One region of the Anaerobacillus sp. MEB173 genome, then DNA from elsewhere that is predicted to be linked to it. Evidence: riboswitches for the same ligand, from Rfam matches in the RefSeq annotation. Region 1 holds a riboswitch; the other holds the start of a gene.
What was found. Region 1 has a riboswitch for lysine ahead of ACJ2A9_RS12790 (aspartate kinase). Riboswitches for the same ligand answer to the same signal wherever they lie in the genome.

Region 1 (20,319 bases):
CAGAAAAGACTGCACTCTATTTTTTAGGTAAGGAGCTAACTTTTCGTGAGTTGTACTACTCGGCATTAAAATTTGCAAATCAGCTCTTGTCCATCGGTGTCAAGAAGGGTGATCGTGTGGCAATTATGCTTGCAAATTGCCCACAAGGAGTCATTAGCTATTATGGAGCGTTATTAGCAGGAGCAGTGGTTGTCCAAACGAATCCTCTTTATGTTGAACGAGAACTTGAACATCAATTAATTGATTCAGGTGCAAAAGTTATGATTTGCCTCGACCTTGTCTATCCTCGTGTTTCGAAAGTGAAATCAAACACAAAATTAGAGCATATCATTGTAACGGGCATTAAGGATTACCTTCCATTTCCAAAAAATATCATTTACCCATTTATTCAAAAGAAAAATACAGGGCTAAAAGTTGACATTACGTATAGAAGGAATATTCACCATTTCCCTGCATTTCTTAACGAAGGAATTGGACGTAAAATTGATGTTGAGATTAACCCGAAAGAAGATCTTGCACTATTACAATATACAGGTGGGACAACAGGTCCTGCTAAAGGAGTCATGCTGACCCATTATAATCTGGTGGCGAATACAATGCAGTGTGTATCCTGGATGTACAAAATGAAGAAGGGTGAAGAATGTACACTGGCAGCATTACCTTTTTTTCATGTGTACGGGATGACAGTTTGTATGAACTTAGCCATTATGTATCAGTCAAAATTAGTGATTGTTCCTAAATTTGACCCGAAGCAAGTATTACAAATGATTGAGAAGCAAAAAGTGACATTATTTCCGGGTGCACCAACGATGTATATTGCTCTATTAAATCATCCGAACTTGGCAGATTATGACCTCTCGACAGTTGAAGCATGCCTTAGTGGATCTGCCGCCTTACCGGTAGAAGTGCAGCAGCAGTTTGAAAAATTAACGGGAGGAAAATTAGTTGAAGGGTATGGTTTAACGGAAACTTCGCCTGTTGCTATATCAAATCTTATCTGGGAGTATCGAAAAACAGGTAGTATTGGCATTCCTTGGCCCGACACAGAGGTAGCTGTATTGCAAGCAGAGACAGGTGATTTAGCTGGTCCAAATGAAATTGGTGAACTGATGATTCGCGGTCCGCAAGTGATGAAAGGCTATTGGAATCGCCCAAAGGAAACAGATGAGGCATTCCATGACGATTGGTTTTTAACAGGAGATATGGGGTATTATGATGAGGAAGGGTTCTTCTATATTGTTGACCGGAAAAAGGATATGATCAATGCGGGTGGATTTAACATTTATCCAAGAGAAATTGAGGAAGTATTATATGAGCATGAAAGTGTAAAAGAAGCCGTTGCCATTGGTGTCCCTGATCCATATCGTGGTGAAACCGTAAAGGCATTTATTGTTCTTAAGGAAGGAAAGATATGTACTGAACAGGAGCTTAACACATTTTGCCGTAAACATTTAGCTGCATATAAAGTTCCAAAATTATACGAATTTCGTGATGAATTACCAAAAACAATTATTGGCAAAGTGCTCAAGCGGGTACTGATTGAAGAGGAGGAAAAGAAGTTTTCAGAAGAGGCGTCGAATAATTGAGTTTAGAGTTTAGAGCTGAAAAGGCGGTGCAGCCACGATTGCATCGCCTTTTCTTTCAACTTTCAACTTTCAACTAAAATTATCATCAACAATTTGTTCATCATTAATATAATCGGCGCCATGTTGGTGGAGGATGGAGGTGACCGTTTCATATGTTTCTGGTGTGGCAGCTTCTATTGTAAGCATAGCTGCTCCACCTTTAATATGTTTTTCAATTTCTTCAGCTTCATATCTGTTAACACCTAAATCGACGAGGCCGCCAACGATACCACCTGCAGTAGCCCCGGCAAGGGCACCATAGATAGGCCCGGCAGCCATAATAATGCCGATACCAGGGAATAGAAGCATGCTCAGTCCAGTCAGGATTCCACCTACCCCTCCAATTGCAGAGCCAATCAAGACCCCATTTAAAGGTGGATCACTGCTAAGATCATTTTCTTCCATACTTTCCGGATCAGGGCGATGTACAAATGAGATATCATCACGAGGAACAACGTTTAGCAAATCATGAAAAGCATGCTCGGCTCTAGAAAGATCATAAAATGTTGCGATTATATGCGGCTTTCCCATAATCAACCCCCTTAGTCACAAGCCTATTAACCTTCAACTCTAAACTCTAAACTCTAAACTCTAAACTCCCTAAAGTGTTTCAATATAGTCCTTAACCGCCTTTATTTGTTCCGTATTTAATCCTAATGCCGGTAAGGATGGCATTTCACCAATACCGTTTACTAAGATTTTTTGCAATTCTTCCTCTGAATACCGCTCGGAAACTCCTTGCATCCCGGGACCAATCTTAAATTCGTCAGTAACATTGTGACAGCCAAAGCAACTTTGACTAAAAATAGTTTCTCCATCAGCAGAAACTTCAGAAACCTGGTTAAGAGGAACCGCTAATAAGGCGTAACCAAAGGCCCATAAACCTAAAAGGACATATGTAAAAATAAGAAAGCGCGGAACTTTTGCATCCCCCATACGGATGTCTTCGGCCATATCTTCTACTTGCTTTGTTTGTGGCTCAATCTTTTCACTTTGTTTCAAAGTTTCATTTTCATTTGATGAAGCAGACTTATTGTTTTGATCATTATCCATCCCATTCACCTCTATTCATAAGCCTTTTTATAGCTATGAGCCGACTGGTCTCCCTTCTGTTTGTGGAGAAGGTTTTAATGCCATCATATATGCAATTAAATTCTCGATATCTTCGTCACTTAAATAGTCATATCTTGGCATAATACTACCCGGCAACATTTTTTGCGGGTTCTTTAAGTGCTCACGGTGCCAATCAGCATTCCAACGGTTGCCGACCCACATTAGATCGGCGCCGGTACGCTTTGAACCAAGCATGGCAGGGGCCTCGTAATAATAATCTCCTGGTTGAGCGACGGGGCCGAGACTGCTGTCAGCAAGTACTGGGCGGACAAATTGAGTATGACAAGTATGACAACCTTCACGAATATACACTTCCCGTCCTCTGTACTCTGGGGAATCTACAGCGAAGTTCCGCATTTCAGCGTTTTCACTCGGAACTTGCATTTGATCATCATAAAAAGGTAAGTATGCTGTACCAAAGGTTCCTAAGAGGAATAAAACAAGTGCACCAAAGATAAAAGTCAGCATGGAACGTTCATTATGAAAACCACTCATATCTCTTTGTCCCCTCCTTTTCCATTAGGCTGTACTTTCATTTGTTTTTGGAATCCGTTCTCCTTTTCGATGAGTTTGGTATAAATTCCATATAAAGATAAACTGCGCAACAAACATGAATAAACCACCAAGCGATCGTATCCAGAAAAATGGCTGCATCGCGATCAGCATTTCAGTGAACTGCAATCCATATTGTCCGCCTTCAATCCATGCAAATCCTTCAAATACCCCAGCTGTCCATGTACTAAAGGCGAATAAGAGGAGACCAATGGTGGAGAGCCAATAGTGACTTTCCATCATTTTTTTTGAATAAATCTCGCGATAGGTGATTTTTGGGATGGTATAATACATTACCGCAAAGACAACAAACGAAAATCCCCCGAATACAGGCAAATGTGCATGTCCAGGGACCCAATCAGTAAATTTAACAACAGAGCTCGGTCCCTGCAAAGATTGAAAAGGGCCTTGCAAACAGGTGATAAGGTAGAAGATACCACCAGTCACGAGAAACTTGAGATTCGTATTATGGGAAACAACGTGCCACTTTCCTTTCATCGTTCCAAAAATATTCGCCAATACCGCCCAAACTGGAATAATGAGGAGTACAGAGGGAATAACGCCTGCTTTCATCAGCCATAAAGGGATAGGGCCATTTTGTAAATGATGTGGACCATTCCAAACATAAAACGTAGCAATTGTCCAAAAACCGATCAGTGAAAGCTTATGGCTATATAAAGGATTTTTTGTTAAGTACGGGAGTAAGTAGTAAATGAGACCGACTCCGACTGTTGTAAACCATAGCCCGATAATGTTGTGACCGTAAAACCAAAAAATTAAATATTGGGGAACGCCTGATAATAATTTGTACGGAAGATTACCAATCACATATAGTCCTGGTAACCAAATTAATGAGCCCATAAAGTACCATAAACTAACATATAGCTGCTTTTCATTTCTTCTGGCAATTGTTGTAAAGCATATATTTGCCACAGCTAGAACAAGGAGTACCACATACACATCTAACCATAGTGGAAGCTCAGCGTATTCGGCCGTCGTCGTATAACCTAAGGATAAAGTAATGATGGCGAGGACAATAAGAATATTCCAACCTATACCTACAATTGTGGCTAAACGAGGAAATGCTAATTGATTTCTGCACAGTTTCGGTATAACATAAAAGATAGCACCGATATTAGCCATTGTCAGCCAACCGAATAAAATGACATTTGTGTGAACAGGGCGAATGCGGCCATATTGGAAATAAATTTGAAGAGGCCCCCATGCTAAGAAGTCAGGCCACATAAATTTTAAAGCAAGAATTAATCCATAAAGCATCCCGACAAAAATCCAGATTAATGAGGAGTAAAAAAAGATTTTTGACGGTAGATATTCATCTTTTGTTGAAAGCGTTGCCATTCTGTATGCTCCTTCCTATGTACCATCTAAGCTTACTATTACCAAAAGATAATTCCTTATTCTCCAAAATTTGTAGTGAGAGGAAAAATAAGCAATTGACAGGAAAGGTACATTGGAATAGAATTAGAAATATGAATGAATGCTCATTCATATTTCAGGGAGGAACACATTGTGGCCAAACGTAAAGGGATTAAGTATGAACAAATTATTGATGCTGCTGTCACTGTTATTGCTAAGCATGGGTATCATCAAGCTCAAGTTTCTAAGATTGCCAAACAAGCTGGAGTAGCAGATGGGACCATTTATCTTTATTTTAAAAACAAAGATGATATTCTTGTTTCTTTATTTCGAGAAAAAATGGGTCAATTTGTTCAAAAAATTGAAAAAGAAATAGAAGGAATTTCGTCGATTGAAGAGAAGTTATATATATTGATTGAAATTCACTTTAAGCACCTGTCGGCTGAGCGCTCGCTCGCCAAGGTTACACAGCTAGAATTAAGGCAATCAAATAGTGTTCTTCGTAACAAGATCAATGATGTACTAAAGCATTATCTAGAGCTAATTGATCGATTATTAATTGAAGGGAAAGAAAGCGGTTTCTTTCATGATGATCTAGATATAAGGCTTGCTAGACAAATGATTTTTGGTACGTTAGATGAAATTGTGACCAATTGGGTAATGAACGAACACAAATATGACCTTGTATCTCTTGCAAAGCCAGTTTATAAGTTATTATTGAACGGTTTTTGTAATAGATAATATATTATACACTTTACGTGTAGAAGGTAATAATGGGAGGAGTTTGGTTAAAACATGCAATATGTAAACGTGAAAAAAGAAAATTTTATCGCTACTGTGACTTTAAATCGTCCCCCTGCAAACGCTTTGGCACAACCGATTTTGAAGGAGTTATCTGTAGTCTTTAATGATCTAGAAGCAGATGAAGAAGTGAAAGTGATTGTTCTCCATGGTGAAGGCCGATTCTTTGCTGCAGGTGCAGATATTAAAGAATTTACAGAAGTGAAATCTGGTGATGATTTTGCTTCATTAGGCGCATATGGTCAACGTTTATTTGATCGTATCGAACAATTTTCAAAACCGGTAATTGCTGCGATTCACGGTGCTGCACTAGGAGGCGGCTTAGAACTAGCGATGGCTTGTCACATCCGCTTAGTTAGTGAAAATGCAAAGTTAGGATTACCAGAATTACAACTAGGACTTGTTCCAGGTTTTGCAGGCAGCCAACGTCTTCCTCGCTTAGTGGGAGTGGGCAAGGCAACTGAAATGTTATTAACGAGTGAGCCTGTAACAGGTGTTGAGGCAGTATCATTAGGCCTGGCAAATCATGCATACCCAGAAGAAGAACTTATGGATAAAGCTTATGAGCTTGCTGGGAAGATCACGAAGAAAAGTGCTGTTTCAATCAGTTATATTTTAGAGTTATTAACTTATGCAACCGATAGCAAATTCCAGGAAGGTGTTGCAAAAGAAGCTGAGCTGTTTGGAAAAGTGTTTGATTCTTACGATGGTCAAGAAGGAATCAAAGCATTCATTGAAAAAAGAAAGCCTGATTTCAAAAATAAATAATATTTTTATATTATCTATTTTCCGAAAATATAAAACAAATGTAATTTTTGAGAAATTATGAGAACCACTACTTGATGAAACAATTGACATCAAGCAGTCTAACTATACAATTACAGCACTAACTTAGGGAGGGAATACTATGAATATCGTTGTTGTTTTAAAGCGTACCTTTGACACTGAAGAAAAGATTACTATCAATAATGGAAAGATAAGTGAAGATGGTGCCGAATTTATTATTAACCCTTACGACGAGTATGCGGTTGAAGAAGCTATCACTTTACGTGATGCGCATGGTGGAGAAGTAACAGTTGTTACAGTCGGGGAAGAAGAAGCAGAGAAAGAGCTTCGTACAGCACTTGCAATGGGCGCTGACAAAGCAGTCCTTATTGATAGTGAAGATGTAGAAGATGGAGATCAATTCTCAACTTCAACAATTTTAGCTGCTTACTTAAAGGATAAAGATGCAGACATTATTCTAGCTGGTAACGTAGCTGTTGATGGTGGATCTGGTCAAGTTGGACCTCGTTTAGCTGAAGAGCTGGGAATTTCTGCTGTAACGACAATTACAAAGCTTACAGTTGACGGCGGTACAGCTACAATTGAGCGCGACGTAGAAGGAGATCTTGAAGTGGTTGAGGTTGCACTTCCGGTTCTTGTTACGTGCCAACAGGGGTTAAATGAGCCGCGTTATCCGTCTTTACCTGGTATTATGAAGGCGAAGAAAAAGCCTTTGGAGACATTGGATTTAGATGATTTAGACTTGGATGAAGATGATGTAGAAGCAAAAACAAAGACTGTCGATAGATTTTTACCACCGGCTAAAGAAGCAGGGAAAATTCTTGAAGGTGACACAGATCAACAAGTAAAAGAACTTGTATCGTTATTAAAGACAGAAGCGAAAGTCATTTAATGGGAGGGGATCAACATGGCAAAAAAAGTACTAGTATTAGGTGAAATTCGTGATGGCGAATTACGTAACGTATCGTTTGAAGCTGTTGCAGCAGCGAGACTTGTAGCAAATGGCGGAGAAGTAGTAGGTTTATTACTTGGGGAAAGTGTAAGCAGCTTAGCAAATGAATTAATTCAATATGGCGCTGACCGTGTGATTACAGTAGAAAATGCAGACCTGAAAGCATACACTCCAGATGCATATTCTCAAGCAATCCTGCAAGTGATTGACGCTGAAAAACCAGAAGGATTCATTCTTGGACATACAGCAATCGGTAAGGACGTTTCACCTCGTATTGCAGCGAAAATTAAATCTGGTTTAGTTTCTGATGCTGTAAGTCTTGAAGTTGTTGGTGAAGAAGTGATCTTTACTCGTCCAATTTATTCTGGTAAAGCATTTGAAAAGAAAGTCGTTCAAGATGGTATCGTATTTGCATCGATCCGTCCGAACAATATTACACCACTAGAAAAAGATGAGTCACGTACTGGTGATGTTACATCTATGGACGTTGAAATCAAAGATTTACGTACAATCATTAAAGACATCGTTCGTAAAACAGCTGGAGGAATTGACCTTTCTGAAGCGAAAGTAATCGTTGCAGGAGGACGTGGTGTGAAGAGTGAAGATGGCTTCAAACCACTTCAAGAGCTTGCGGACGTATTAGGTGGTGCAGTCGGCGCTTCTCGTGGTGCGTGTGACGCTGAATATTGTGACTACTCATTACAAATTGGTCAAACAGGAAAAGTTGTAACACCAGACCTTTATATCGCTTGCGGTATTTCTGGTGCGATCCAACACGTAGCTGGAATGAGTAACTCAAAAGTAATCGTTGCAATCAACAAAGACCCAGAAGCAACAATTTTCAGCATCGCTGATTATGGAATCGTTGGTGACCTGTTTGAAGTTGTTCCATTACTTACAGAAGAATTAAAAAATGTAATCGTAAAAGCATAACAAAAAAGCGAGCGAATGCTCGCTTTTTTGTTAATTTAGAATTGAAAATTTAGAATGTAGAATTATTGCAAGTAGCTCAAAGCAGACTTCTTGATTAGCCTTAGAAGGTTTTAATTCTAAATTCTAAATTCTAAATTCTACATTCTAAATTAAAGGAATTTGGGAAACATAAAACTTGTAAGCAATTTATTAGTATATAGTGGAAAACGATGATATACTTTTGTATGAAATGAGATATACTCAGGGGCGTACTTTAAATAGGTAAAGGATTGCCTCTAGTGAATGAGGGAGGAATAATAATGGCAATTGTAAATGTATCAGATCAAAATTTCGCTGCTGAAACTGGTGATGGTGTAGTATTGGTTGATTTTTGGGCTCCGTGGTGTGGACCTTGTAAAATGATCGCACCTGTTTTAGAGGAACTTTCAACAGAAATGGGAGACAAAGTAAAAATCGCAAAACTTGATGTTGACGAAAACCAAGAAACAGCGAGCAAGTTTGGTGTAATGAGTATCCCTACGTTAATGGTTATGAAAAATGGAGAAGTTGTTGATACAGTTGTAGGTTTTCAACCAAAAGATGCTCTTGCTGAATTACTAAATAAACATTTATAATAAAAAAGCCTGATATCAGGCTTTTTTTTATTGATGCAGTTTAGTATAAGTAGATCAGAATCACGTAGAGTGAGTTGTAAGGTGGTGTATTTGAGTGGACAAGATAAAAGAAAAATTAGCTATACTACCTGATCAGCCAGGATGCTATTTAATGAAAGACAAACAAGGAACGATTATTTACGTTGGTAAGGCAAAGGTATTAAAAAATCGAGTACGCTCTTATTTCACCGGATCACATGATGGAAAAACACAGCGTCTCGTTAGTGAAATTGCTGATTTTGAATATATTATTACTTCCTCAAACCTAGAAGCACTTTTATTGGAAATCAATTTAATTAAAAAGCATGATCCGAAATATAATGTCATGCTAAAAGATGATAAAAGCTATCCATACCTCAAAATAACGTCAGAGGAGCATCCACGATTAATCACGACAAGAAAGGTGAAAAAGGATAAAGGCAAATACTTTGGACCATATCCTCATGCAGGAGCTGCCGCTGAAACGAAAAAGTTACTTGATCGCCTTTTTCCACTGCGTAAATGCAATACATTGCCAGATCGTGTTTGTCTTTATTATCATATTGGCCAGTGTAAAGCACCTTGTGTAAATAACGTATCTCCTGAGGAAAACACGGAAATGGTCAATGCCATTATCCGTTTTTTAAACGGTGGTCATAAAGAAATAAAAGATGAATTAACAGAAAAAATGCTTAAAGCATCGGAGGAGCTTAATTTCGAGCGGGCAAAAGAATTGCGTGACCAAATCACTGATATCGAAGCTGTCATGGAAAAGCAAAAAATGACAATGACAGATCAAATAGACCGTGATGTCTTTGGTTTTTCCTATGATAAAGGATGGATGTGTGTTCAAGTTTTCTTTGTTCGTCAAGGAAAGTTAATTGAACGCGATGTATCGATCTTTCCTTTTTACGGAGAAGCAGAAGAAGACTTCTTAACCTATATCGGTCAGTTTTATATGCAAAAAGAACATATAAAACCAAAGGAGATCTTACTGCCAAAGGATGTTGACAACGAGCTAATTAGTCAATTTTTGCAGGTGAAAACGATTCAGCCTCAACGTGGAAACAAAAAAGATCTCGTCGAACTTGCGATAAAGAATGCAGAAGTAGCCCTTAAAGAAAAATTTGCGTTAATTGAACGTGATGAGTCAAGAACCGTTCGCGCAGTTGAGAATCTTGGTAAGGCACTAGGAATTGAACCTCCATACAGAATTGAAGCTTTTGATAATTCCAATATACAAGGAACAGATCCTGTCTCAGCGATGGTAAGTTTCCTTGATGGTAAGCCGAATAAAAAAGAGTACCGTAAATATAAAATTAAAACTGTTGAAGGACCTGATGATTATCACTCAATGCAGGAAGTAGTTCGCCGGCGTTATTTACGTCTTTTAAAGGAAAAGGCACCATTACCTGACCTGATCGTAATTGATGGAGGGATAGGGCAAATGAATGTTGCGAAAAGTGTTTTAGAAGATGAACTAGGCGTTCACATACCTGTATGCGGCCTTAAGAAAGATGATAAACACAGAACATCACAGCTTCTTATCGGTGATCCAGCTATGGTCGTACCATTAAAACGTGATAGTCAGGAGTTTTATTTACTGCAACGGATTCAAGATGAGGTCCATCGTTTTGCGATTACCTTTCATCGTCAAATTCGTGGCAAGTCGTTATTACAATCAACACTTGATGGTATTCCAGGAGTAGGAGAAAAAAGAAAACGTTCGTTATTAAAACATTTTGGATCGATTAAGAAAATAAAAGAAGCATCCGAAGAAGAGTTTCGTAAACTTAAACTGCCTGAAAATGTGATCCAAAACATCATCAAGCATTTAAAAGAAGAAAAGCATTGAAAAAATTTACTATTGTAACATGATCTAAATGTTGCTATAATCATAACAAATTGAATAAAGCCACACTTCATTTTTGTGAAGTGATGGTAGAGGCGCGAAAACCAAGAGTAGACTTATTGAGGATGATGAGGTCCGAAGAAGTAAGTTTGAAAGGGGAATTCGCCGAAGTGTAAAGGGGCTCACTACCATTTATGCTGGACCTGCATTGAACAAGTGTAGGGCTGTCACACAATCATCCCAAAGGTTGTGTGGAGGACTATCTCACGATGAGTAAGGGAAAACAAGTGTGGTATTGGACATGGAATGATATTGCCATTACCAAGCAACAGTGAGTGATCCTTGCTGTTGCTTTTTTTGTTGTCTGGCTCCGGCACTGACCGCTCGAGGTCACTTCGGTCCGTAAAACGCTTTTCTTGTTTTTCTTACGACTGTGAAACAAAAGAAAGGATTGAAAAAAATGGCATTAATAGTAAAAAAGTTCGGTGGAACATCAGTAGGCAGTGTTGAACGAATTCAACATGTAGCGAAAACAATAAGTAAATCAGTAGATGAGGGAAATCAAGTTGTCGTTGTTGTTTCTGCGATGGGGAAATCGACAGATCAGCTTGTTGACTTAGCAAATCAAATTTCAAAAAAGCCTAATAAACGAGAAATGGATATGTTACTAACAACCGGAGAGCAAATAACGATTTCATTGCTTGCAATGGCGTTGCAAGAAGCTGGATATCCTGCCGTTTCTTTAACAGGATGGCAAGCAGGGATCGAAACGGAAGCGATTCATGGAAATGCAAGAATCAGTAATTTTAAAGAAGAAAAGATTCAGCATTTTTTAGCAGAAGGAAAAGTAGTCATAGTAGCCGGCTTTCAAGGAATGACGATCGATCAAGAAATTACGACATTAGGACGTGGTGGTTCTGATACAACAGCAGTGGCCTTAGCGGCAGGACTGAAAGCTGACCGTTGCGATATCTATACAGATGTAACCGGTGTGTTTACAGCAGATCCTAGGTATGTGAAACGAGCTCGCAAATTATTATCGATTTCTTATGATGAAATGTTAGAATTAGCCAACCTTGGCGCTGGTGTATTGCACCCAAGGGCCGTTGAATTTGCAAAAAATCATCAAGTTGTATTAACAGTGAAGTCTAGTATGGTTGAAGAGGAAGGAACGTTCGTAGAGGAGGAAGTTACCATGGAGAAAAATTTAGTCGTTCGAGGATTAGCATTTGAAAGTAATGTAACAAAATTTACAGTTGTAGGGTTGCCAAATCAATTAAATACGTTAGCTGATGTTTTCACAATACTTGCAGAAAATAATATTAATGTAGATATTATTATCCAAAATGCGAATGATAAGGAAACAATCAATATCTCGTTTTCGATCGATCAATCCCAATTAGATGAAACAATTGCTATTCTAGAGGAACAGAAAGCATCACTGCAATATGAAGAGCTTCGTCATGAAGATAACCTAGCAAAAGTTTCGATTGTAGGATCTGGAATGATTTCTAACCCAGGTGTGGCTGCACAGATGTTTAAGGTGTTAGCAAATGAAGATATCCATGTCAAAATGGTAAGTACATCAGAAATTAAAATTTCTACAGTTGTTGATAAGGAAGATATGGTGAAAGCTGTTGAGGTCTTACATACAGCTTTTAACCTGGATGCAATCCCGGCAGCGCAAACGGTGTAAAAAAGTTAAAAAGTTGAAAGTTTAAAGTTTCTGGAGATAATTCATGGGAGTTTTTTAACAAACTCCCATGAAATCCTTTCAAGTCTTTTAACTATAAACTTAAACTTTTAACTATTATCTATTAACTATTCACTTTGCACTTGATCTTTCCGATCAATATGTACAGTGAAAAGAACTTTGGTTCCTTTTTGAACAGTGTCAGTTTCACTAATATTATTTGTTTGCTGCTGGATTTGTTCCGCCAGAAAACCAGCTTCTAATTGGCATGAGTAATTTTCCCTTCTTTTTGCGAAAAATTCAGATGTTAGTTCAAAGTGTAGTTCCCGCTTTTTTTCTTTCGTTAACGTTAGCTGACCCCAGCCAGATTTCGTAAAGAAATGGATGATGTCGTCCAGTGTTGGAAGCGGATATTGACGGGCCAAAGTTTTACCAGCCCAATACAGAATTTTATCATGCTCTTTTCCCAGTAAAGCAGGGAGTAAATCCTTTCGAAGAAGTTCATAACCAAATAGGGGTACTTGATGTTGTTCTTGCACAATAGTTTCGATCGTTTCTTTTTTCATTATATACCTCATTTCCTATCATATCACTCTACTTCATTATATTATAAACGGTCTTACCCCGTTTCTCTATAGCTTGAGGTAGGCAGAAATGATATACTATTGCACAATGAGTCTTGGAGGTAAAAATATGAAATTAGGAATGAGCAAATATTTAACTCCCTTTCGAGTGATTATTATTTCATACATACTCTCAATGTTTGTCTTTAGTTTTTTGCTATACTTACCAATTTCTCACCAACAAGGTGTCGATGTGACGTATGCGGAGGCGCTTTTTACATCAGTAAGTGCGGTAAGTGTAACAGGTCTTACGGTTGTAAATGTATCGGAAACATATAGTTTTACTGGGGTTATTTTTTTATCGTTAGCGATCCAGCTGGGTGGTATTGGTATCATGACGTTGGGGACATTTATATGGATGATTTTCGGAAGAAAAATCAATTTATCACAACGAATGTTAATCATGATTGACCAAAATCAAATTAACTTTTCAGGACTGGTAAATTTGATGAGGGGAATTTTACTTGTTGCACTAATCATTGAGTTAATTGGGGCATTAATTTTGGGGATTTATTTTTTAAATTATTTTGACAGTGCCTATGAAGCTTTTTATCAAGGAGCCTTTGCCTCACTAAGTGCTTTTACAAATGCTGGATTTGATATTACTGGTGAGTCACTTATTCCATTTGCCAATGATTACTATGTTCAGTTTATTGTGATTTTGCTTATTATGGCAGGTGCGATTGGGTTTCCGGTCCTTCTTGAAGTACGGGCATACTTTTCGAAAAAACATCCAAATTTTAAATTTAGTTTATTTACAAAAATTACGACAACAACATACTTTTTTGTTTTTGTTGTTGGTGTATTAATGATTTGGGCATTGGAAAGCGGTAACTACTATGTTGGTTTAGAATGGCATCAGCAGTTGTTTTATTCCGTATTTAATTCAGCAACAGCAAGAAGCGGTGGGTTAGCCACAATGGATGTCTCTGAATTAAGTGTTGCTACATTATTATTTATATCTGGATTAATGATTATTGGGGCGAGCCCATCAAGTGTAGGGGGAGGGATTCGGACAACGACACTAGCTGTCATGTTTTTGACGATTCGCAGTTTTGCACTTGGTAAAACGGATGTAAAAGTATTTGGAAGGGAAATACACCCGGAGGATAAACAAAAAGCCTTTATTGTCTTATCTGTTTTTCTAGTACTTTTATTTAGTGCAACGATTCTTATTGCAGCATTCGAAAACAGTAATAACATTAGCTTACTTGCAATTATTTTCGAGACAAGCTCTGCATTCGGAACGTGTGGCTTATCAATGGGGATTACTTCAAATTTGAGCTTTCCCAGTCAGGCTGTTTTAATGGTGCTTATGTTCATTGGCCGTGTAGGTCTCGTCGCATTTCTATTCTCTATACGTAAAAAAGAAACAAAGAGCTTTTATAAATATCCAACAGAACGTATTATTATCGGATAGTAAAAATTTACTAAATATTTTTAATGAAGAATATTGTCGAAGTCGTTGCTTTTAGAAAGGGCAAATAAGAGATTTAAAAACTTCTAAATTCAAAATGTAAATAAATTCGACTTTTTTGAATATTTCATGCACGTCGTTTCTTGACGATAAAAGATGTTGGGAGTACAATAAATTTGTCACAATTTATTCAAAGAAACTTAATTGGGTTTCAATTCTTAGCTTTCTTAATATTTCATTCATTGGAAACTAGATTAAGAGCGGGGAGGTTTTACGTATACGCAAACAATAGGGGAGAGAAAGAGAGTATATACGCTACTTTTCAATTCTAAGAATAGGGGGCAAGTGATATGGCCGGAAATCGAGAATTTGTCAATCGAAAACTACACTCCTTATTAGGAGTCATACCAATTGGTCTATTTTTAACTCAACATTTAATTATCAACCATTTCGCTGCTAGCGGTGCAGAGTCATTTAACCGTGCAGCACAGTTTATGGAGCATTTACCATTTCGTTATGTATTAGAAATCTTTTTGATCTTCTTACCATTACTTTACCATGCGATTTATGGAATTTATATTGCTTTTACAGCGACTAACAATGTAAGTAGATATGGATTTTTTAGAAACTGGATGTTCATGTTACAAAGGGTCACTGGAATTGTAACATTAATCTTTATTGTTTGGCACGTATGGGAAACTAGAATTGCAGCTGCGTTTGGAGCTGCAGTGAATTATAATATGATGGCTGATATTTTAAGTAGTCCATTTATGCTTGTATTTTATATTGTTGGGGTTGTATCTACAACGTTCCACTTTGCAAATGGATTATGGTCTTTCTTAGTTTCTTGGGGTATTACAGTTACACCACGTTCACAACAAATTTCTACATACGTTACGATCGGGATTTTCTTTGCATTAACGTTTGTAGGTATTCGTGCAATCTTAGCATTTATCAATCCAGAATTAGCCAATATGTAAGGGGTGAGTCACTATGAGTAAAGGAAGAATTATTGTCGTTGGCGGTGGCTTAGCAGGGTTAATGGCAACAATCAAAGCTGCTGAAGCCGGCGTACCTGTGGATTTATTTTCACTAGTACCTGTTAAACGCTCTCACTCTGTTTGTGCACAAGGCGGCATGAACGGTGCAGTAAATACAAAAGGTGAAGGAGACTCTCCTTGGGAGCATTTTGATGATACAGTTTATGGAGGGGACTTTTTAGCAAACCAACCTCCAGTTAAAGCAATGTGTGAAGCAGCACCTGGAATTATTCACTTAATGGACCGTATGGGTGTTATGTTTAACCGTACACCTGAAGGATTATTAGACTTCCGTCGTTTCGGTGGAACGCAACATCACCGTACAGCATTTGCTGGTGCGACAACTGGACAACAGCTTCTTTATGCACTAGATGAACAAGTTCGCCGTCATGAAGCAAGAGGTCTAGTTACGAAATACGAAGGATGGGAATTCCTATCTGCAATCGTAGATGACGAAGGAGTCTGTCGAGGGATTACAGCACAAAACTTAAAGTCTATGGAAGTTCAAAGCTTTAGTTCTGATGCTGTTATTATGGCAACTGGCGGACCTGGGATTATCTTCGGTAAGTCAACAAACTCGGTTATTAATACAGGTACTGCAGCATCTGCTCTTTATCAGCAAGGTGTGTACTATGCAAATGGTGAATTCATTCAAATCCACCCAACAGCAATTCCAGGAGACGATAAGCTTCGTTTAATGAGTGAGTCTGCTCGTGGTGAAGGTGGACGAGTATGGACGTACAAAGACGGTAAGCCTTGGTACTTCCTTGAAGAAAAATATCCAGCTTATGGTAACCTGGTTCCTCGTGATATTGCAACACGTGAAATTTTTGACGTTTGTGTCGAGCAGAAGCTTGGAATTAACGGTGAGAACATGGTTTACTTAGATCTTTCACACAAAGATCCGAAAGAGCTTGATATCAAGCTTGGTGGTATCATTGAAATCTATGAAAAATTCATGGGTGATGATCCTCGTAAAGTACCGATGAAGATCTTCCCGGCAGTTCACTATTCAATGGGTGGAATGTGGGTTGACTATGATCAAATGACAAATATTCCTGGTCTTTTTGCGGCAGGTGAGTGTGATTATTCACAGCATGGTGGAAACCGTTTAGGGGCTAACTCATTATTATCAGCGATTTACGGTGGTATGGTTGCTGGACCGAAAGCAATTGAATATATGAACGGTCTTGAGAAATCAGCTGATGCTGTTGCTAGCTCAGTATTTGAGGCTCAAGTGAAGAAAGATACTGAAGCTTACAACAAGATTACGCAAATGAACGGTACTGAAAATGCGTACGTTCTTCATAAAGAACTAGGTGAATGGATGACTGATAATGTAACAGTTGTTCGTGAAAATAAAAAGCTATTAGCAACAGATGAAAAAATCCAAGAGTTAATGGAGCGTTACCAAAACATTGATATTAATGATACATCTCAATGGAGTAACCAAGGTGCATCATTCACTCGTCAATTATGGAATATGCTTGAACTAGCGCGAGTAATTACACTTGGAGCTTACAATAGAAATGAGAGCCGTGGAGCTCACTATAAACCAGAATTCCCAGATCGTAACGATGAAGAATGGCTAAAGACAACAAAAGCCAAATTCACGACAAGTGGTCCGAAATTTGAGTATGAAGATGTAGATGTTTCATTAATCAAGCCACGTAAACGTGATTACTCCAAGAAAAAATAAGGGGAGGAGTTGAATAGGTATGAGTGAAAAAGTTGTTCGTTTAATTATAACTCGTCAGGACGATGCGAATAGCAGTCCATACCAAGAGGAATTTTCTGTTCCTTATCGTGAAAATATGAATATCATCTCAGCATTAATGGAAATTCGTCGTAACCCGGTTAATGCTAAAGGGGAAAAAACAACTGCAGTAGCGTGGGAAATGAACTGTTTAGAAGAGGTTTGTGGTGCTTGTTCTATGGTGATCAACGGTAAGCCTAGACAATCATGTACAGCACTTATTGATCAATTAGAGCAACCAATTCGTGTTGAACCAATGAAAACTTTCCCGGTTGTTCGTGACCTTATGATTGATCGCAGTCGTATGTTTGATTCACTGAAGAAAGTAAAAGCATGGATTCCGATTGACGGAACGTATGATTTAGGACCAGGACCACGTATGGCAGAGACGAAGCGTCAGTGGGCATACGAATTGTCAAAATGTATGACATGTGGTGTGTGTCTGGAAGCTTGTCCTAACGTGAACAGCAAATCAGAATTCATTGGACCGGCTCCACTTTCTCAAGTACGTCTCTTTAATGCGCATCCAACAGGTGAGATGAATAAAGCTGAACGTCTTGAAACAATTATGGGTGACGGAGGACTTGCAAACTGTGGTAACTCACAAAACTGTGTACAGTCATGTCCAAAAGGTATTCCATTAACAACATCAATCGCTGACTTAAACCGTCAAACATCATTACAATCATTCAAAAACTTCTTCGGAAGCTATTAGTAAAAATAATAAGAGAGTTTCTCTGTAATTGAGGAACTCTCTTATTATTGTGGGAAACAAGATGAGAGTTAAATTTAGAATTTAGAATTGGTGTTGGGGAATTCAAAGAGGCTTAAAAGTAAGCTCATAGAGTTAAAAATCAAAATCTTCCTTGATGGTACAGGAAGACTTCATTAAAGTAGCTAAAAATAATTCTAAATTCTAAATTCTACATTATAAATTTAAAAAACCTTGTAACCTTCTTATAAATAAAGTCACAAGCACTGTTTTCTTTACATATGATATCGTGACTAAATACATTCCCAAGTGATCACTATACTCTTCAGCCCGAGCAAGAAGGGGTGAATTTTTTGAAGGATCATGATTACAGATTAAAGCCTTTACTCACAAAAAGGGAAAGAGAAGTATTCGAACTCCTCGTTCAAGACAAGACAACGAAAGAAATTGCTCAACAACTGTTTATAAGTGAGAAAACAGTTCGAAACCATATTTCAAATACGATGCAGAAGCTAGGAGTAAAGGGGCGCTCCCAGGCTGTTATCGAACTTGTAAGATTAGGGGAGCTTAAGATTTAACTAGATCCGGCTTTCTCAGTCAGAAAGCCGGATCTATTCCTTTCTTGGTGAGTAGAGACATTTTGAGTATAAATAGGGAGAACAAGCCCTTTTTTATACTTTTTATTTTTTTCCGATGTTATAATTTGGTTTAGTCTTATGATATGCTTTAAAAAAGTGAACAGAGTAAGTTCTATCACGTTTTCATTTCACAAATATATGCGTAAATGTAGAAACATATGCGTTTTTTTTATATAATATTTCTTGGATTAAGATTGGAGAGAAGTATATGAATGATGACCAAATCAATAGTAAGCAAGTGGCTGAAATTGAAAAAACTCTTAGATTAATTGCTGATCTCATAAAACAAAGAGGACGTGAAATACTTACCCAATTTCCAATTACACCTCCACAATTTATAGCCCTTACTTGGTTATATGACCATGGAGATATGACAATTGGAGAACTATCTGCAAAAATGTATTTAGCATATAGTACGACAACGGATTTAATAGATCGTATGGAAACGGGTGAACTTGTTGAAAGAGTGAGGGACAAGAGTGACCGCAGAGTTGTTCGTATCCATCTCCTTGATAAAGGAAATGTGATTATCCAAGAAGTAATTAAGCAGAGACAAAATTATTTAAAGGGAATCTTGCAAAACCTGCCTGATGATATAGTCGATAGGTTAGAACATGATTTGGACCTTTTATATCTTGAAATGAAAAAGGAAACATAAACAATAATAAAATGAGTAAATGAGGGAATTTCTTGAAAAAAGCAATTGGTGTTATTGATTCTGGGATTGGGGGCTTAACTGTCGTTAAAGAAATGATGCGTCAACTTCCAAAAGAGGACATTATTTATGTCGGAGATACCCAAAGATGTCCATATGGCCCCAGGCCAGAAGAAGAGGTACGAAGATTCACATGGGAAATGATAAACTACTTACTTTATAAAGATATCAAAATGTTAGTGATCGCTTGTAATACAGCAACTGCAGTTGTTTTGGAAGAGGCAAAAAAAGAGTTGTCTATTCCGGTTATCGGTGTTATTCATCCAGGTGCGATTACGGCTCTAAAAGTAACGAAAAACAAGCATGTTGGTGTAATTGGTACTGAAGGAACGATTCAAAGTGGTGCCTATAAAAAAGCGTTAACAACAATTAACAGCAATGTGAAGGTAGACAGCTTAGCCTGCCCGCGTTTTGTTCCACTCGTTGAGAGGGGAATATTTGATGGAGAAGAGGCGGAAATCGCTGTGCAGGAATCATTAGCAGCTTTAAAGGATAGTCAAATGGATACGCTTATTCTTGGCTGTACTCATTATCCACTCCTTCGTAATGTTATTCAAAGGGTCGTTGGAGATCATATTTCATTAATCGGATCAGGTGATGAAACTGCGCGTGAAGTAAGTGCACTTCTCTATCATAAGGGGTTATTACAAACTACTGATACGAAAGCAGATCATCAGTTTTATACAACAGGTGAAAGCGAGATCTTTAAGAAGATTGCTAGCCATTGGTTGAACATGGAAATTAAAAATGTCGAAACGATACGCTTACATTAAACCATTCTGATACATAAGAATGGTTTTTTCTTAGGGTAAACTACTAGAGTTACTTTCAAAGGTTTGAATTCTAAATTCTAAATTTTTCCCCATAGTGGTCTAAAAGAAGAAAGTGCTCGTATATATAGTAGTACAAACTGCCTTAGGGGGGAAATGAATGCAAAAGCTATTCAGAACAGTGGTGCCAATACTTTTAGTTTTAGCATTATCACTCATTGTATCTGGTTGTGGATTTGGAGGAAAAACAACGTTGGAGGAAATGGATCCACCGCAGGTTAATTATGTAGATGAAAGTCAATCAATTGGAGTAGAAGATGCTGATGAAGTAA
Region 2 (3,609 bases), on a different contig from region 1:
CTGCCGAATCGAAACAATATTATTTTAACGCGAGACCGAAATTTTATGGCTGACGGCTGTACAATAGTACATTCTATTGAAGAAGCATTAGCCCTTGACGGTGATCTTTTTGTGATTGGCGGTGCTGAAATTTATAAACAGTTCTTACCTTATACTGATCGTATCTATGTTACCCAAATTGATCATTCGTTTGAAGGGGATACGTTTTTTCCTCAAATGGGTGATGAATGGGTGGTTGTACATGAGGAAGCAGGAATCCGTGACGAAAAGAATCGTTATGATCACCGCTTTTTAATTTATAAGAAAATGTCCAAATCGTAGGCGTAAATCTAGTCCCTCCTTGCATACATATAACTATGTAAGGGGGGATTTTGTTTGGCACTGATTAAAAAAAGACTGCGTCCCCGAAAAGGACCGTTACCATTTCGATATGTATTTTTGATATCATTTGTTATCTTTATTATTCTTACTGTTCAAGGATTATGGTTTGTAGAAAGAGGAATACGGCCTACATTGCTGGCTATTGCGCATACAGAGACTCAACGGATTGCGACGCTGGCCATTAATGATGCCATTTCGAAAAAGATTTCAGAAAGCACGGAAATGGAAGAGTTAATTGTCATTGATAAAGATGCGCAAGGAAATATCACTTCTGCCCGTTTTGATCCTACCATTTATAATAAAGTGTTATATGAAGCGACGTATCGGGTCCAACATTATTTAAAAATGGTTGAAGAAGGAAGAGTCGAGGAACTTGGATTACCTAATGGGGTTGAAGTTGAACGAAATCATGATTCTGGTTTCAATGGAATTATTCATACAATCCCGTTGGGTCAAGCAACACAAAATGCCCTCCTCGCTCATTTAGGCCCGCAAATTCCGGTCCGATTTACGGCGATAGGAGACGTGAAATCACAGATTAATAATACGATCAAAGAAGTAGGAATTAATAATACGTGGATCGATGTAGCAGTCGATATTGAGGTCGATGTGCGAATTATTATTCCTTTTGCAACAGATACAGCTGTTGTATCTACTTCGATTCCAGTTGGAATGTTATTTGTACCTGGTAAAGTGCCTGATTTTTATAATCAAGGTGGTAGTGGTTCACTGCCTGCACCAGCGATTATTAAAGAATCTGACATTAGAGAAGCAATTAACTAAAATTAACATTGTTGTTCAAATGGAATATTGCTATACTTTTATAATGTAATAGAATAAGTTAAGCCTCATCAATCGATGAGGTAGAGGCGCGAAAATCATGAGTATGTAATGTGAGGATGACAACGAAGACCATTACAAAAAGGGAAATTCGCCGAAGTAAAGATAAAAGTCATGTTTATCTTTACTGGGGTTGCATTGAATAAATGCCGCACTGTCACTATAGAGCAACTATAGTGGAGGACTACTTTACTTGATGAGACACTTTAACGTTACTTGTTTAAGGTAATGGTAGGTCTTGTGCTACTATTACCTTTTTTAGTGAGCAGAGAGAGAAAGAGAAACAGAAAGAGATAAGAAGAGAGAAAAAATGTTAGGGAATTAGCATCTAGCTTATTAGCGATTAGAATGTAGTTAAAAGTTAAAAGTTAATGGCTAAAAGCTAACCGCTAACCGCTAAATAAATCAGGGGGTCGATTATGGAACATTCAGCTTTATCATTAATACCACCAGTACTCGCTTTACTGATGGTTATCGTTACAAGGAGAGTATTGCTGTCACTCGGTGTTGGAATTATTGTCGGGGCATTAATGGTCAATGGCTTTAGTATTACGGAAAGCCTTTCGCAAATCTTTAGTATTGTCGGAGGAATTTTTGTTGCAGATGGGGGATTGAATACGTGGGAACTATATATTCTCTTTTTCCTGCTTGCGCTAGGAATGATCGCGTCACTTGTCTCACTATCTGGAGGAAGCAGAGCCTTTGGAGAATGGGCAATGAAGCGCGTGAAGACGAGAGTCGGTGCGCAGCTAGTTACGATTTTATTAGGGTTTATCATTTTTATTGATGACTATTTTAATAGTTTAACAGTTGGTAATGTTAGTCGTCCTTTAACGGATCGTCATCGTATCTCCCGTTCTAAGCTTGCATATTTGGTCGATTCAACAGCAGCTCCTATCTGTATCGTTGCACCTGTTTCAAGCTGGGGTGCGTATATCATTACAATTATTGGGGGAATATTAGTTACACATAATGTGACCCAATATGAAGCGCTTCAAGCATTTTTACTGATGGTACCAATGAATTTTTATGCAATTCTTGCACTATTAATGGTTTTTGCAGTTGTCATTTTTAAGCTGGATATTGGATTAATGAAGAAGCAGGAAATTCATGCGATGAATACAGGTGAACTTGTTGACTTAACAAAAGGACCGGTTCCTGGAGATCAACAAAACGTAACTGTTTCTGATAAAGGAAAAGTTGGCGACTTATTATGGCCAATTGCTACGTTAATTTCTGCGACTGTTTTCTTTATGATTTTTACTGGAATTCAAGGAACAGAAGGCGAAGTTACAATACTGTCGATTTTTGAAAATACCGATGTTGCTGCAGCACTTGTTTACGGAGGACTTTTAGGTCTGGCCGTTGCTATTGTTCTTGTATTAGTAAAAGGCGTATCAGGTCGTCAATTTGGAAGTGGATTATGGGCTGGTATAAAATCAATGCTTCCAGCGATTTATATTCTAATTTTTGCTTGGACAATCATTGAAATTATTAGTGAATTAGGAACTGGAAAGTATTTAGCCGGTTTAGTTGATGCGCATATGAATATTGCTTATTTACCAGTTGTATTGTTTATAATTGCTGGATTTATGGCATTTTCAACAGGAACGTCGTGGGGTACATTTGGAATTATGCTTCCGATTGCTGGTGAAATTGCAGCTGCGACAGATGTTACAATGATGTTGCCAGTACTTGCAGCAGTATTAGCTGGAGCGATATTTGGTGATCATTGTTCACCAATTTCTGATACAACGATTCTTTCATCAACAGGAGCAGGAAGTCATCATATTGATCACGTGATGACACAATTGCCTTATGCGTTAATTGTTGCGGCGATAACGATCATAGGTTATTTAGTATTAGGTTTTACAGGAAGTGTTCTGTTCGGTTTACTCGTTTCCATTGCAACTTTCGTGTTAACGGTATTTGTGTTGAAAAAAGTGGCATCAGCCAATTGATTGTAATAAAATAGAAAATGCTTGGAAAGTTTAATTTTCCAAGCATTTTTTGTTTGTATTTAGAGTCACTTTTGATAAAAAAATTTTCGACAAAATCCTGCATTTTTCGAAAAATATTTTGACTTTAACGTTGAAATTAATTATAATAAAATAGTGAATTGTCAGAAAATTGGGCGATTTGATAGGTGTTTTATACGTTTGGAAAGGACAAACTATCTTTTTTACTTTGGTACTTTAGCGTTAGACCGCGTTAAAATGTATATTCCACATGGAAATGACAAAAATATACTTTTGACAAAGACAAGCTAAAACTATATACTAAAACCAAAATATTCAGAATAAAATAAATAGTAAGACGAGTGCTTACTATTTAAAGAGAGAAAGGGGTTAAAAAAATGAATAATCGCGAGCAATGGGGGACGCGAGC

Region 2: linked by a shared signal. The riboswitch ahead of ACJ2A9_RS14270 (Na+/H+ antiporter NhaC family protein) and the one ahead of ACJ2A9_RS12790 (aspartate kinase) in region 1 are both predicted to bind lysine.

What each region holds. Positions count from the first base shown of each region.
Region 1 covers NZ_JBJMAU010000005.1:191,015-211,333, reverse strand. The annotation lists gene ACJ2A9_RS12845 (AMP-binding protein) at 1-1,586, shown strand, start outside; gene ACJ2A9_RS12840 (DUF1269 domain-containing protein) at 1,656-2,156, opposite strand; gene ACJ2A9_RS12835 (c-type cytochrome) at 2,226-2,678, opposite strand; gene ACJ2A9_RS12830 (cbb3-type cytochrome c oxidase subunit II) at 2,712-3,233, opposite strand; gene ACJ2A9_RS12825 (cbb3-type cytochrome c oxidase subunit I) at 3,258-4,649, opposite strand; gene ACJ2A9_RS12820 (TetR/AcrR family transcriptional regulator) at 4,821-5,408, shown strand; gene ACJ2A9_RS12815 (enoyl-CoA hydratase) at 5,463-6,236, shown strand; gene ACJ2A9_RS12810 (electron transfer flavoprotein subunit beta/FixA family protein) at 6,376-7,146, shown strand; gene ACJ2A9_RS12805 (electron transfer flavoprotein subunit alpha/FixB family protein) at 7,162-8,139, shown strand; gene trxA (thioredoxin) at 8,439-8,753, shown strand; gene uvrC (excinuclease ABC subunit UvrC) at 8,905-10,626, shown strand; lysine riboswitch at 10,706-10,893, shown strand; gene ACJ2A9_RS12790 (aspartate kinase) at 11,084-12,319, shown strand; gene ACJ2A9_RS12785 (YslB family protein) at 12,445-12,882, opposite strand; gene ACJ2A9_RS12780 (TrkH family potassium uptake protein) at 13,010-14,359, shown strand; gene ACJ2A9_RS12775 (succinate dehydrogenase cytochrome b558 subunit) at 14,707-15,336, shown strand; gene sdhA (succinate dehydrogenase flavoprotein subunit) at 15,350-17,095, shown strand; gene sdhB (succinate dehydrogenase iron-sulfur subunit) at 17,115-17,867, shown strand; gene ACJ2A9_RS12760 (helix-turn-helix domain-containing protein) at 18,218-18,442, shown strand; gene ACJ2A9_RS12755 (MarR family winged helix-turn-helix transcriptional regulator) at 18,711-19,160, shown strand; gene racE (glutamate racemase) at 19,193-19,990, shown strand; gene ACJ2A9_RS12745 (GerMN domain-containing protein) at 20,148-20,319, shown strand, end outside.
Region 2 covers NZ_JBJMAU010000006.1:171,664-175,272, forward strand. The annotation lists gene ACJ2A9_RS14260 (dihydrofolate reductase) at 1-321, shown strand, start outside; gene yunB (sporulation protein YunB) at 376-1,164, shown strand; lysine riboswitch at 1,238-1,416, shown strand; gene ACJ2A9_RS14270 (Na+/H+ antiporter NhaC family protein) at 1,641-3,182, shown strand; gene ACJ2A9_RS14275 (sodium-dependent transporter) at 3,578-3,609, shown strand, end outside.